3 regions of the Klebsiella sp. I138 genome follow, and region 1 is predicted to be linked to each of the others. Evidence: predicted binding sites of a transcription regulator. Region 1 holds the regulator's gene; each other region holds the start of a gene.

Evidence for each region. Region 1 encodes PhoB, which activates phosphate uptake and scavenging genes when phosphate is short. Its sites were predicted from a motif close to CTGTCATAAAACTGNCNNAT; they were not measured.
Region 2: a site for PhoB is predicted at 1,021-1,040, ahead of opgB (phosphatidylglycerol--membrane-oligosaccharide glycerophosphotransferase). Genes of this name have one in related genera too.
Region 3: a site for PhoB is predicted at 1,823-1,842, ahead of pstS (phosphate ABC transporter substrate-binding protein PstS). Genes of this name have one in related genera too.

What each region holds. Positions count from the first base shown of each region.
Region 1 covers NZ_CP180447.1:2,958,320-2,961,601, reverse strand. Annotated here, with positions in the region: gene sbcC (exonuclease subunit SbcC) at 1-186, opposite strand, end outside; gene sbcD (exonuclease subunit SbcD) at 183-1,385, opposite strand; gene phoB (phosphate response regulator transcription factor PhoB) at 1,595-2,284, shown strand; gene phoR (phosphate regulon sensor histidine kinase PhoR) at 2,306-3,282, shown strand, end outside.
Region 2 covers NZ_CP180447.1:3,394,199-3,397,480, forward strand. Annotated here, with positions in the region: gene dnaC (DNA replication protein DnaC) at 1-315, shown strand, start outside; gene ACMYSK_RS15830 (DUF2501 domain-containing protein) at 381-875, shown strand; gene opgB (phosphatidylglycerol--membrane-oligosaccharide glycerophosphotransferase) at 1,133-3,282, shown strand, end outside.
Region 3 covers NZ_CP180447.1:4,127,465-4,130,746, forward strand. Annotated here, with positions in the region: gene glmS (glutamine--fructose-6-phosphate transaminase (isomerizing)) at 1-1,590, shown strand, start outside; gene pstS (phosphate ABC transporter substrate-binding protein PstS) at 1,928-2,968, shown strand; gene pstC (phosphate ABC transporter permease PstC) at 3,161-3,282, shown strand, end outside.

The sequences.
Region 1 (3,282 bases):
GCTCAGGCGGGGCGTTTCGTGATACAGCGCGAGGCAGATGGCATCCAGCAGAGTGGTTTTCCCGGCGCCGGTAGGGCCGGTAATGGCGAACAGCCCGTTGCTGGCGAAAGGCTCCGCGGTGAAGTCGATTTTCCATTCGCCTTTGAGCGAGTTGATATTTTTCAGGCGCAAACTCAGAATTTTCACAGATGCTCCTCACCGTTCAGACTATGCAGCGTTTCGTTGAACAGCTGCTTCAGGCGCTCCTGCTGCGTCTCTTCCAGCGTTTCCAGCGCCAGGCGGCGTTCAAACACCTCCTCAACCTGCAGTTCGCTCAGCGTTTCCCGCCGCTCACCCGCCAGGATACGTTCACGCTGGGCACGGCTGCGGCGTACCAGCAGTACTTCCACCGGCAGATCTTCGGTCTGGGCCTGAATTTTTCGCTGAATATCATGCAGATATTCGTCGCTGGTAATTTCGATGTCCAGCCAGACGACGGGCTGCTGTGGGCTATCCTGCCACTGCGTGAGCTGTTCACTGATGCTGGCAAAATCGCCTTTCAGCACTGCCAGAGGCTGCGTCACCGGCACTGTCAGAGGGCAAACCTCCGTCAGATGCCCGTCGGTGAAGGTCACCAGATTGACGCTTTTGCTTTTCCCCGTCTCGTCAAAGCTGAGGGCGATGGGCGAGCCGCTGTAGCGAATATGCTCGCAGCCACCGATCTTCTGCGCCCGGTGAATATGGCCGAGGGCAATATAATCTGCGGGCGGGAAATGGCTGGCGGGAAAGGCCTCCAGCGTGCCGATGTAGATATCGCGAACCGCGTCGCTTTTACTGGCGCCGACGGTGGTCAGGTGGCCGCTGGCGACGATTGGCAGTGGACGATCGCCGCGCAGGGCACAAGCTTCTTCATACTGCTGTTGATAATAGTCGCTGATGGCGCTCAACAATTGCTGCTGCTTTTCGCCGCTGGAGTGGCCGGCCTGGCTGGTGATCAGCTCGCGCGGGCGCAGGAAAGGCACCGGGCAAAATACGGCGCCGGGTGTGCCGTCGCGCCGTGGCAGAATAAAGGGGGCATGGCCGGCGCTGGCCACCACCGTGGTTTTCAGAAAGGCCAGAATATCGCGGGATTCGTTCAGCGTGGCCACCGAATCGTGGTTGCCCGCCAGCACCACCAGCTGACAGCCGGTTTGCTGAAGCTGAACGACAAAGCGGTTGTACAGCTCGCGGGCGTAGCTTGGCGGCGAGCCGGTATCAAAGATGTCGCCGGCGACAATAATGGCATCGACCTCGTGCGCCTGCGCACTGGTCAGCAGCCAGTCGAGAAAGGCCGAATGTTCGGCGGCGCGGCTTTTGCTGTAAAAGTTCTGGCCAAGGTGCCAGTCAGAGGTATGGATGATGCGCATAAGTATTCCCTGGCGAAAAAGCATTAGCGCATTATATACATGTCATCCGTCGCGTTGCCCCTTTAACACTTTCAGGATTGAGTGTTACTCCTTGTCATTATTCAAAATCCGCTATCATATGACGGTCATTTTTTTCATAAATCTGTCACAAAACTGACGCATAATGACGCCGCACTCTATACTGATGGCTAAAAAATACAGGGTAAATAATGGCGAGAAGAATTCTGGTCGTTGAAGATGAAGCTCCGATCCGCGAAATGGTCTGCTTTGTTCTGGAGCAAAACGGCTTTCAGCCCGTCGAGGCGGAAGATTATGACAGTGCGGTGAATCAACTCAATGAACCCTGGCCTGATTTGATTCTCCTCGACTGGATGCTGCCGGGCGGATCGGGTCTGCAGTTTATCAAGCTGCTCAAGCGTGAAGCGATGACCCGCGATATTCCGGTCGTCATGCTGACCGCGCGGGGTGAAGAAGAAGACCGCGTACGTGGTCTGGAAACCGGCGCCGATGATTACATCACCAAGCCTTTCTCGCCGAAAGAGCTGGTGGCGCGCATCAAAGCCGTAATGCGCCGAATTTCGCCGATGGCGGTTGAAGAAGTGATTGAAATGCAAGGGCTTAGCCTTGATCCTTCCTCGCATCGCGTGATGACCGGTGAAAGTCCGCTGGATATGGGGCCGACGGAGTTTAAATTATTACACTTCTTTATGACCCACCCGGAACGTGTCTACAGCCGCGAACAGCTGCTGAATCACGTCTGGGGAACGAATGTGTATGTAGAAGACAGAACGGTGGATGTGCATATTCGTCGTCTGCGTAAAGCGCTGGAACATAGCGGCCATGACCGGATGGTGCAAACGGTCCGTGGCACAGGATATCGTTTCTCCGCCCGTTTCTGAATCTCGACAGGAGTGTGAACCGTGCTGGAACGGCTGTCATGGAAAAGGCTGGCGCTTGAGCTTTTCTTATGTTGTATCCCGGCCCTGATTCTCGGGGCGGTGGTGGGTTATCTGCCGTGGTTTTTGCTGGCGGCAGTAACCGGACTTCTCATCTGGCATTTCTGGAATTTATTACGTCTTTCATGGTGGCTGTGGGTTGACCGCAGCATGACACCTCCGCCGGGAAGCGGCAGCTGGGAACCGCTGCTGTACGGCCTCCACCAGATGCAGATGCGCAATAAAAAGCGCCGACGCGAACTGGGCAGTCTGATCAAACGCTTTCGTAGCGGGGCGGAGTCTTTGCCCGATGCGGTGGTGTTGACGACGGAGGAGGGCGCCATCTTCTGGTGTAATGGTCTGGCTCAGCAGATCCTCAATCTGCGCTGGCCGGACGACAGCGGACAAAACATTCTCAATCTTCTGCGCTACCCTGAATTCGCGAACTACCTCAAAAACAGGGATTTCACAAAACCGCTTAATCTCGTCCTCAATACGTCTCGTCATCTGGAAATCCGCGTGATGCCCTACAGCGACAAACAGTGGCTGATGGTGGCGCGTGATGTCACGCAGATGCACCAGCTGGAGGGCGCACGGCGAAACTTTTTTGCCAACGTCAGCCATGAGCTTCGCACGCCGTTGACGGTGCTGCAGGGCTATCTTGAGATGATGCAGGAGCAGGTGCTGGAAGGGATGACGCGCGAAAAAGCGCTGCATACGATGCGCGAGCAGACCCAGCGCATGGAGGGGTTAGTCAAGCAGCTGCTGACGCTGTCGCGGATTGAAGCGGCGCCGACGCTGGCGATGAATGACAAAATCGATGTGCCGATGATGCTACGGGTGGTGGAGCGCGAAGCGCAGACGCTCAGCCAGCAGAAGCAGACGATCCACTTCCACGTCGATGAGAGCCTGCAGGTGCTAGGTAATGAAGAGCAGCTGCGCAGCGCGATGTCCAATCTGGT
Region 2 (3,282 bases), 440 kb from region 1:
ATGAAAGATACGTTCGGCAATCGGGAAACCAGCGAAGAACAGCTCCTTAGCGACCTGAGCAAGGTCGATCTACTGGTGATCGATGAGATCGGCATGCAGACGGAGTCGCGCTATGAAAAAGTGATCATTAACCAGATTGTCGATCGCCGATCGTCCTCAAAGCGCCCGACCGGGATGCTGACCAACAGCAATATGGAAGAGATGAACAAGCTGCTTGGCGAACGCGTGATGGACCGTATGCGTCTGGGCAACAGCCTGTGGGTCATTTTCAACTGGGATAGCTACCGTCATCGGGTCACCGGCAAAGAGTATTAAGATATTTCCGAACTCTGCCGGGGTTATACTGCAGAAATGCTTAAGTAACCATGATGAGTACACTGATGAAATCTGCAAAATTCTTAATCCGTACTACCCTGATCGCCGGCGCTTTTCTTACCGTCGGCGCCCACGCCGCCTCCTGGCAGGACTCCCTTTCCAGCGCCGCCAGCCAGCTTAGCAGCCAGAGCGGCTCTCAGGAAAGCGGCGCACTGTCGATGTCCTCACTGACCAGCCTGCTGAATGGCGGAAGCCAGTCCCTGACCTCCAGCAGCATGAACAATGCCGCCGGGATTATGTCCTATTGCGCCAAGCAAAAGCTGGCCTCGGTCACCAACACGGAAAACGTCAAAAATCAGGTACTGGATAAACTCGGACTCAGCACGCCGGAAAAACAGAAAGAGGACACGAATTACCTGGAAGGTTTGCAGGGCCTCCTGAGCAACAATAGCGGCCAGCAGTTGAATCTCAACACGCTCGGCAGCAGCCCGCTGGCGGAAAAAGTCAAAACTAAAGCCTGCGATCTGGTCTTAAAACAGGGCGTTAACTTCCTCTCCTGATTTTTCTCACAGATGCCGCGTTTAACGCCTTAGCGTTGCCAACGCGGCTCCAGTCATGATTTTCGTCATTTTTCATCCTGTCTCCCCCTCTCACCAGGGGTGAGACACCGATCAAAAATGACGATTTCTAAACCAATTCTGAACTACAGCACAGTTTCATGACTCTACAATTGCAGCCATATGGCACTGCAATTACAGTGTACCGTGGAAAATGATCTATCCTGCCAGCGGTCAACTGGCGCTAATGAGGGTGAACTGTGTCAGAGTTGTTATCCATCGCCTTGTTTCTCACCTCGGTGGTGATTTATGCCTTAAAAGCCGGTCGCAACACCTGGTGGTTTGCCGCCACGTTAACGGTGCTGGGCCTGTTTGTGGTTCTTAATATTACCCTCTATGCCAGCGACTACTTCACCGGAGACGGGATTAATGACGCGGTCCTCTATACGCTGACCAACAGTCTGACCGGAGCGGGTGTCGGTAAATATATTCTTCCCGGCGCTGGGATCGTGGTGGCGCTGGTTGCTGTATTCAGCGCGCTGGGATGGGTACTGCGCCGTCGTCGCCATCATCCCCACCATGTTGGCTACAGCCTGCTGGCGCTGGTTCTGGCACTGGCCTCCGTCGATGCCAGCCCGGCATTTCGCCAAATCAGCGAGCTGGTCAAATCCCAGTCCCGCGACGGCGATCCTGATTTTATCGCCTATTACAAAGAACCGGCGAAGAGCATCCCGAATCCTAAGCTGAATCTGGTCTATATCTACGGAGAAAGCCTCGAACGCACTTATTTCGATAACGACGCCTTTCCCGACCTGACGCCAGAACTCGGCAAACTGAAAAATGAAGGCCTTGATTTCAGCAATACCACTCAGCTTCCGGGTACTGATTACACCATCGCCGGCATGGTCGCATCCCAGTGCGGTATTCCGCTTTTTGCGCCGTTTGAGGGCAACGCGTCGGCCTCAGTTTCCAGCTTCTTTCCGCAGAATGTCTGCCTCGGCGACATTCTGAAAAACTCCGGCTATGAAAACTATTTCGTGCAGGGCGCCAACCTGCGTTTCGCTGGAAAAGATGTGTTCCTGAAATCACACGGTTTTGACTACCTGTACGGCGCTGAAGAGCTGAAAACGACGGTCGCTGACCCGACTTACCGCAATGACTGGGGCTTCTACGATGACACCGTTCTGGATGAAACATGGAAAAAATTCGAAGAGCTTTCCCAATCCGGCAAACGCTTCTCGCTCTTTGCGCTGACGGTCGATACCCACCATCCTGACGGATTTATCTCCCGTTCCTGCCAGCGTAAGCGTTATGACATCGGCGGGAAAAAGAACCTCTCCTTTAGCGCAGTCAGCTGTAGCCAGGAGCATATCGCCGCGCTCATTGAGAAAATTAAAGCTTCACCGTATTTCAAAAATACGGTCATCGTGGTCTCTTCCGATCATCTGGCGATGAAAAACACGGCCTGGGACTATCTCAACAAACAGGACCGCAGCAATCTGTTCTTTATTTTGCGTGGCGATCTGCCGCAACAGGACACGCTGGCCGTGAAGCGCAATACCATGGATAACGGCGCTACGGTGCTGGACATACTTGGCGGAGATAACTTTATCGGTCTGGGCCGCAGCAGCCTGTCCGGGCAATCGCTGTCCGGCATTTTCATGAATATGAAAGACAAGGTGCTGGCGTGGAAGCCAGATATTATCCGCCTGTGGAACTTCCCGAAAGAGATGAAAAACTTCACCGTCGATGCCCGGAAGAACATGATCTCCTTCTCCGGTAGCCACTTCCGCTTGCCTCTGCTGCTGCGGGTGTCTGATAAACGCGTTGAGCCACTGCCGGAGAGCGAATATTCCGCCCCGCTGCGCTTCCAACTGGCGGATTTTGCCCCGCGTGATAACTTCGTGTGGATCGATCGCTGCTACAAAATGGGCCAACTGTGGTCGCCTGAGCTGGCGCTCTCCACCGACTGGTGCGTTTCCCAGGGCCAGCTCGGTGGCGAGCAAAAGGTGCAGCATGTTGATAAACCCCAGTGGCAGGGAAAAACGGCGTTTAAAGATACCGTTATCGATATGGCGCGCTACAAAGGCAACGTCGACACCCTGAAGATTGTCGATAACGACATTCGCTACAAAGCCGACAGCTTCGTCTTTAACGTTGCCGGGGCGCCGGAAGAGGTCAGGCAGTTCAGCGGTATCTCCCGCCCGGAATCATGGGGCCGCTGGTCTAATGCCCAGCTCGGCAGTGAAGTGAAAATTGAATTTAAAGAACCACTGCCGGAAAAATTCGATCTGGTGATTACCGCCAAAGCCTTCGGACCAAACGCGAATAAGCCGATCCCAGTCCGCGTGGGCAACAGTGAACAAACCCTCAGCCTGGCCAACGATGTCACCACCACCACGCTGCATTT
Region 3 (3,282 bases), 1.2 Mb from region 1:
CCGTCTGAAGGTAACGCGCATCCGCATGTTTCTGAACACATTGTGGTGGTCCATAACGGTATCATCGAAAACCACGAACCGCTGCGTGAGCTCTTGCAGTCCCGCGGCTATATCTTTGCCTCAGAGACCGATACTGAGGTGATTGCTCACCTGGTTCACTGGGAACTGGAGCAAGGCGGCACGCTGCGTGAAGCCGTTCTGCGGGCCATCCCGCAGCTGCGCGGTGCTTATGGCACGGTGATTATGGATATCCGCGATCCGGGTACTCTGCTGGCTGCGCGTTCGGGTAGCCCGCTGGTTATCGGCCTGGGAATGGGGGAAAACTTCATTGCCTCCGATCAGCTGGCGCTGCTGCCGGTAACCCGCCGCTTTATCTTCCTCGAAGAGGGCGATATTGCTGAAGTGACCCGCCGCTCCGTGGTGATTTTTGATAAGTCAGGCGCGGAAGTGAAACGCCCGGATATCGAATCCAACCTGCAATATGATGCCGGCGATAAAGGTATCTATCGCCACTACATGCAGAAAGAGATTTACGAACAGCCGAACGCTATCAAAAATACCCTCACCGGGCGTATCAGCCATGGTGAAGTGGATCTTAGCGAGCTGGGTACGCATGCCAATGAGATGCTGTCTCAGGTTGAGCATATCCAGATTGTTGCCTGCGGCACCTCGTATAACTCTGGCATGGTTTCTCGCTACTGGTTTGAAGCGCTGGCGGGCGTACCGTGCGATGTTGAAATCGCTTCTGAATTCCGCTATCGCAAATCAGCCGTGCGTCGCAACAGCCTGATGATCACGCTTTCCCAGTCCGGTGAGACTGCGGATACGCTGGCCGCTCTGCGCCTGTCAAAAGAGCTGGGCTACCTTGGTTCACTGGCTATTTGTAACGTTGCCGGGTCTTCTCTGGTCCGTGAATCTGATTTGTCTCTGATGACCAAAGCAGGCACCGAGATTGGCGTCGCATCAACCAAGGCTTTCACCACTCAGCTGACCGTATTGCTGCTGCTGGTGGCAAAACTGGCACGCCTTAAAGGCCAGGATGCCACCGTTGAGCATGATATCGTTCACGGGCTGCAGGCGTTGCCGAACCGTATTGAGCAGATGCTGTCTCAGGATAAGCGTATTGAAGCGCTGGCCGAGAACTTCTCTGATAAGCACCACGCGCTGTACCTTGGCCGTGGCGATCAGTACCCGATTGCGTTGGAAGGGGCGCTGAAGCTGAAAGAGATCTCGTATATCCACGCGGAAGCCTACGCAGCCGGCGAGCTGAAACACGGCCCTCTGGCCCTGATTGATGCTGAAATGCCGGTGATCGTTGTCGCGCCGAATAATGAATTGCTGGAGAAGTTGAAATCCAACATTGAAGAAGTTCGCGCGCGTGGTGGTCAACTGTACGTCTTCGCCGATGGCGAAGCGGGTTTCAGCAGCAGCGACAATATGCACATCATCGAAATGCCGCATGTTGAAGAGGTGATTGCGCCAATCTTCTACACCGTGCCGCTGCAGCTGCTGGCCTATCACGTTGCGCTGATTAAAGGCACTGACGTCGATCAGCCACGTAACCTGGCAAAATCGGTCACCGTAGAATAAACCGACTCACAGCATAAAAAGGGCTGCCATCCGGCGGCCCTTTTTTTATTACCGGCGATTTTTTTATCCTGCGGGTGAAAAATGCTGCGGCGCGGCTTAATGACAAACTGTCATTTTCGACGATAATTTCAGTGTCATAAAAAGAAAATTTTTCTGCAAACTTACCGTCACTTAAATAATTAACAGTATGATTTATATTGTTTTTATTTTCGCCTCTCGGCTGTCTTTTTGGGTGTCATAAAACTGTAATAATTCGTACATTTTACTGTCACTTCTTTGTCCTATTTTGCTCACCATAGCCTCGAAACAACGATTTACGAATCCAGCAGGAGACATTATGAACGTTATGCGTACCACCGTCGCAACAGTTGTCGCCGCGACCTTATCGATGAGCGCTTTCTCTGCATTTGCAGCTGCAAGTCTGACTGGCGCGGGCGCAACTTTCCCGGCGCCGGTGTATGCCAAATGGGCTGATACCTATCAGAAAGAAACCGGCAATAAAGTGAACTACCAGGGCATTGGCTCCTCCGGTGGTGTAAAACAAATTATTGCTAACACCGTTGATTTCGGTGCTTCTGATGCTCCTCTGGCCGATGACAAACTGGCCCAGGAAGGTCTGTTCCAGTTCCCGACCGTTATCGGCGGTGTGGTTCTGGCAATCAACCTGCCGGGTGTGAAGTCTGGTGAGCTGGTTCTGGACGGTAAAACGCTGGGTGATATCTACCTGGGCAAAATTAAAAAATGGGATGACGAAGCGATCGCTAAACTCAACCCAGGCATGAAGCTGCCGTCGCAGAATATCGCCGTGGTTCGTCGCGCCGATGGTTCTGGTACCTCCTTCGTTTTCACCAGCTACCTGGCGAAAGTGAACGAAGAGTGGAAATCTAAGATTGGCGCAGGCTCAACCGTTAACTGGCCGACCGGTCTGGGCGGCAAAGGCAACGACGGCATCGCCGCCTTCGTTCAACGTCTGCCGGGCTCCATTGGCTACGTAGAATACGCTTATGCTAAGCAGAACAACCTGGCCTACACCAAGCTGCTTTCTGCCGATGGTAAGCCGGTTAGCCCGACTGAAGATAACTTTGCTAACGCAGCAAAAGGTATCGACTGGAGCAAATCCTTCGCACAGGATCTGACTAACCAGAAAGGTGATAATGCATGGCCGATCACCTCAACGACCTTTATCCTGGTTCACAAAGCGACCACCAAGCCAGAGCAGACGGCTGAAGTGCTGAAGTTCTTCGACTGGGCGTACAAAAACGGCGGTAAAGAAGCTAACGCACTGGATTACGCAACGCTGCCGGAAGCCGTGGTTGAGCAGGTTCGCGCTGCATGGAAAACCAACGTGAAAGACAGCAGCGGTAAAGCGCTGTACTAAATACCCGTCAGACTTCGAGCCGCAGCTGCGTTGGCTGCACTTGCTTACCCCAGTCACATAGTGAATCTATGCTCCTGGGGGGTCACAAGCTTGCCGCCTTGCTGCAACTCGAATTATTTAGGGTATAGCATTACGTTAGCCTGGAGGCACGGTAAAATGCGCGCTTCCAGGCCCGAACTTAAAGAGTAATCTATGGCTGCAACCAAGCCGGCATTTAACCCTCCGGGGAAAAAGGGTGACATAATTTTCGGCGTGCTGGTCAAACTGGCGGCGCTGATTGTGCTATTGATGCTGGGCGGCATCATCGTTTCCCT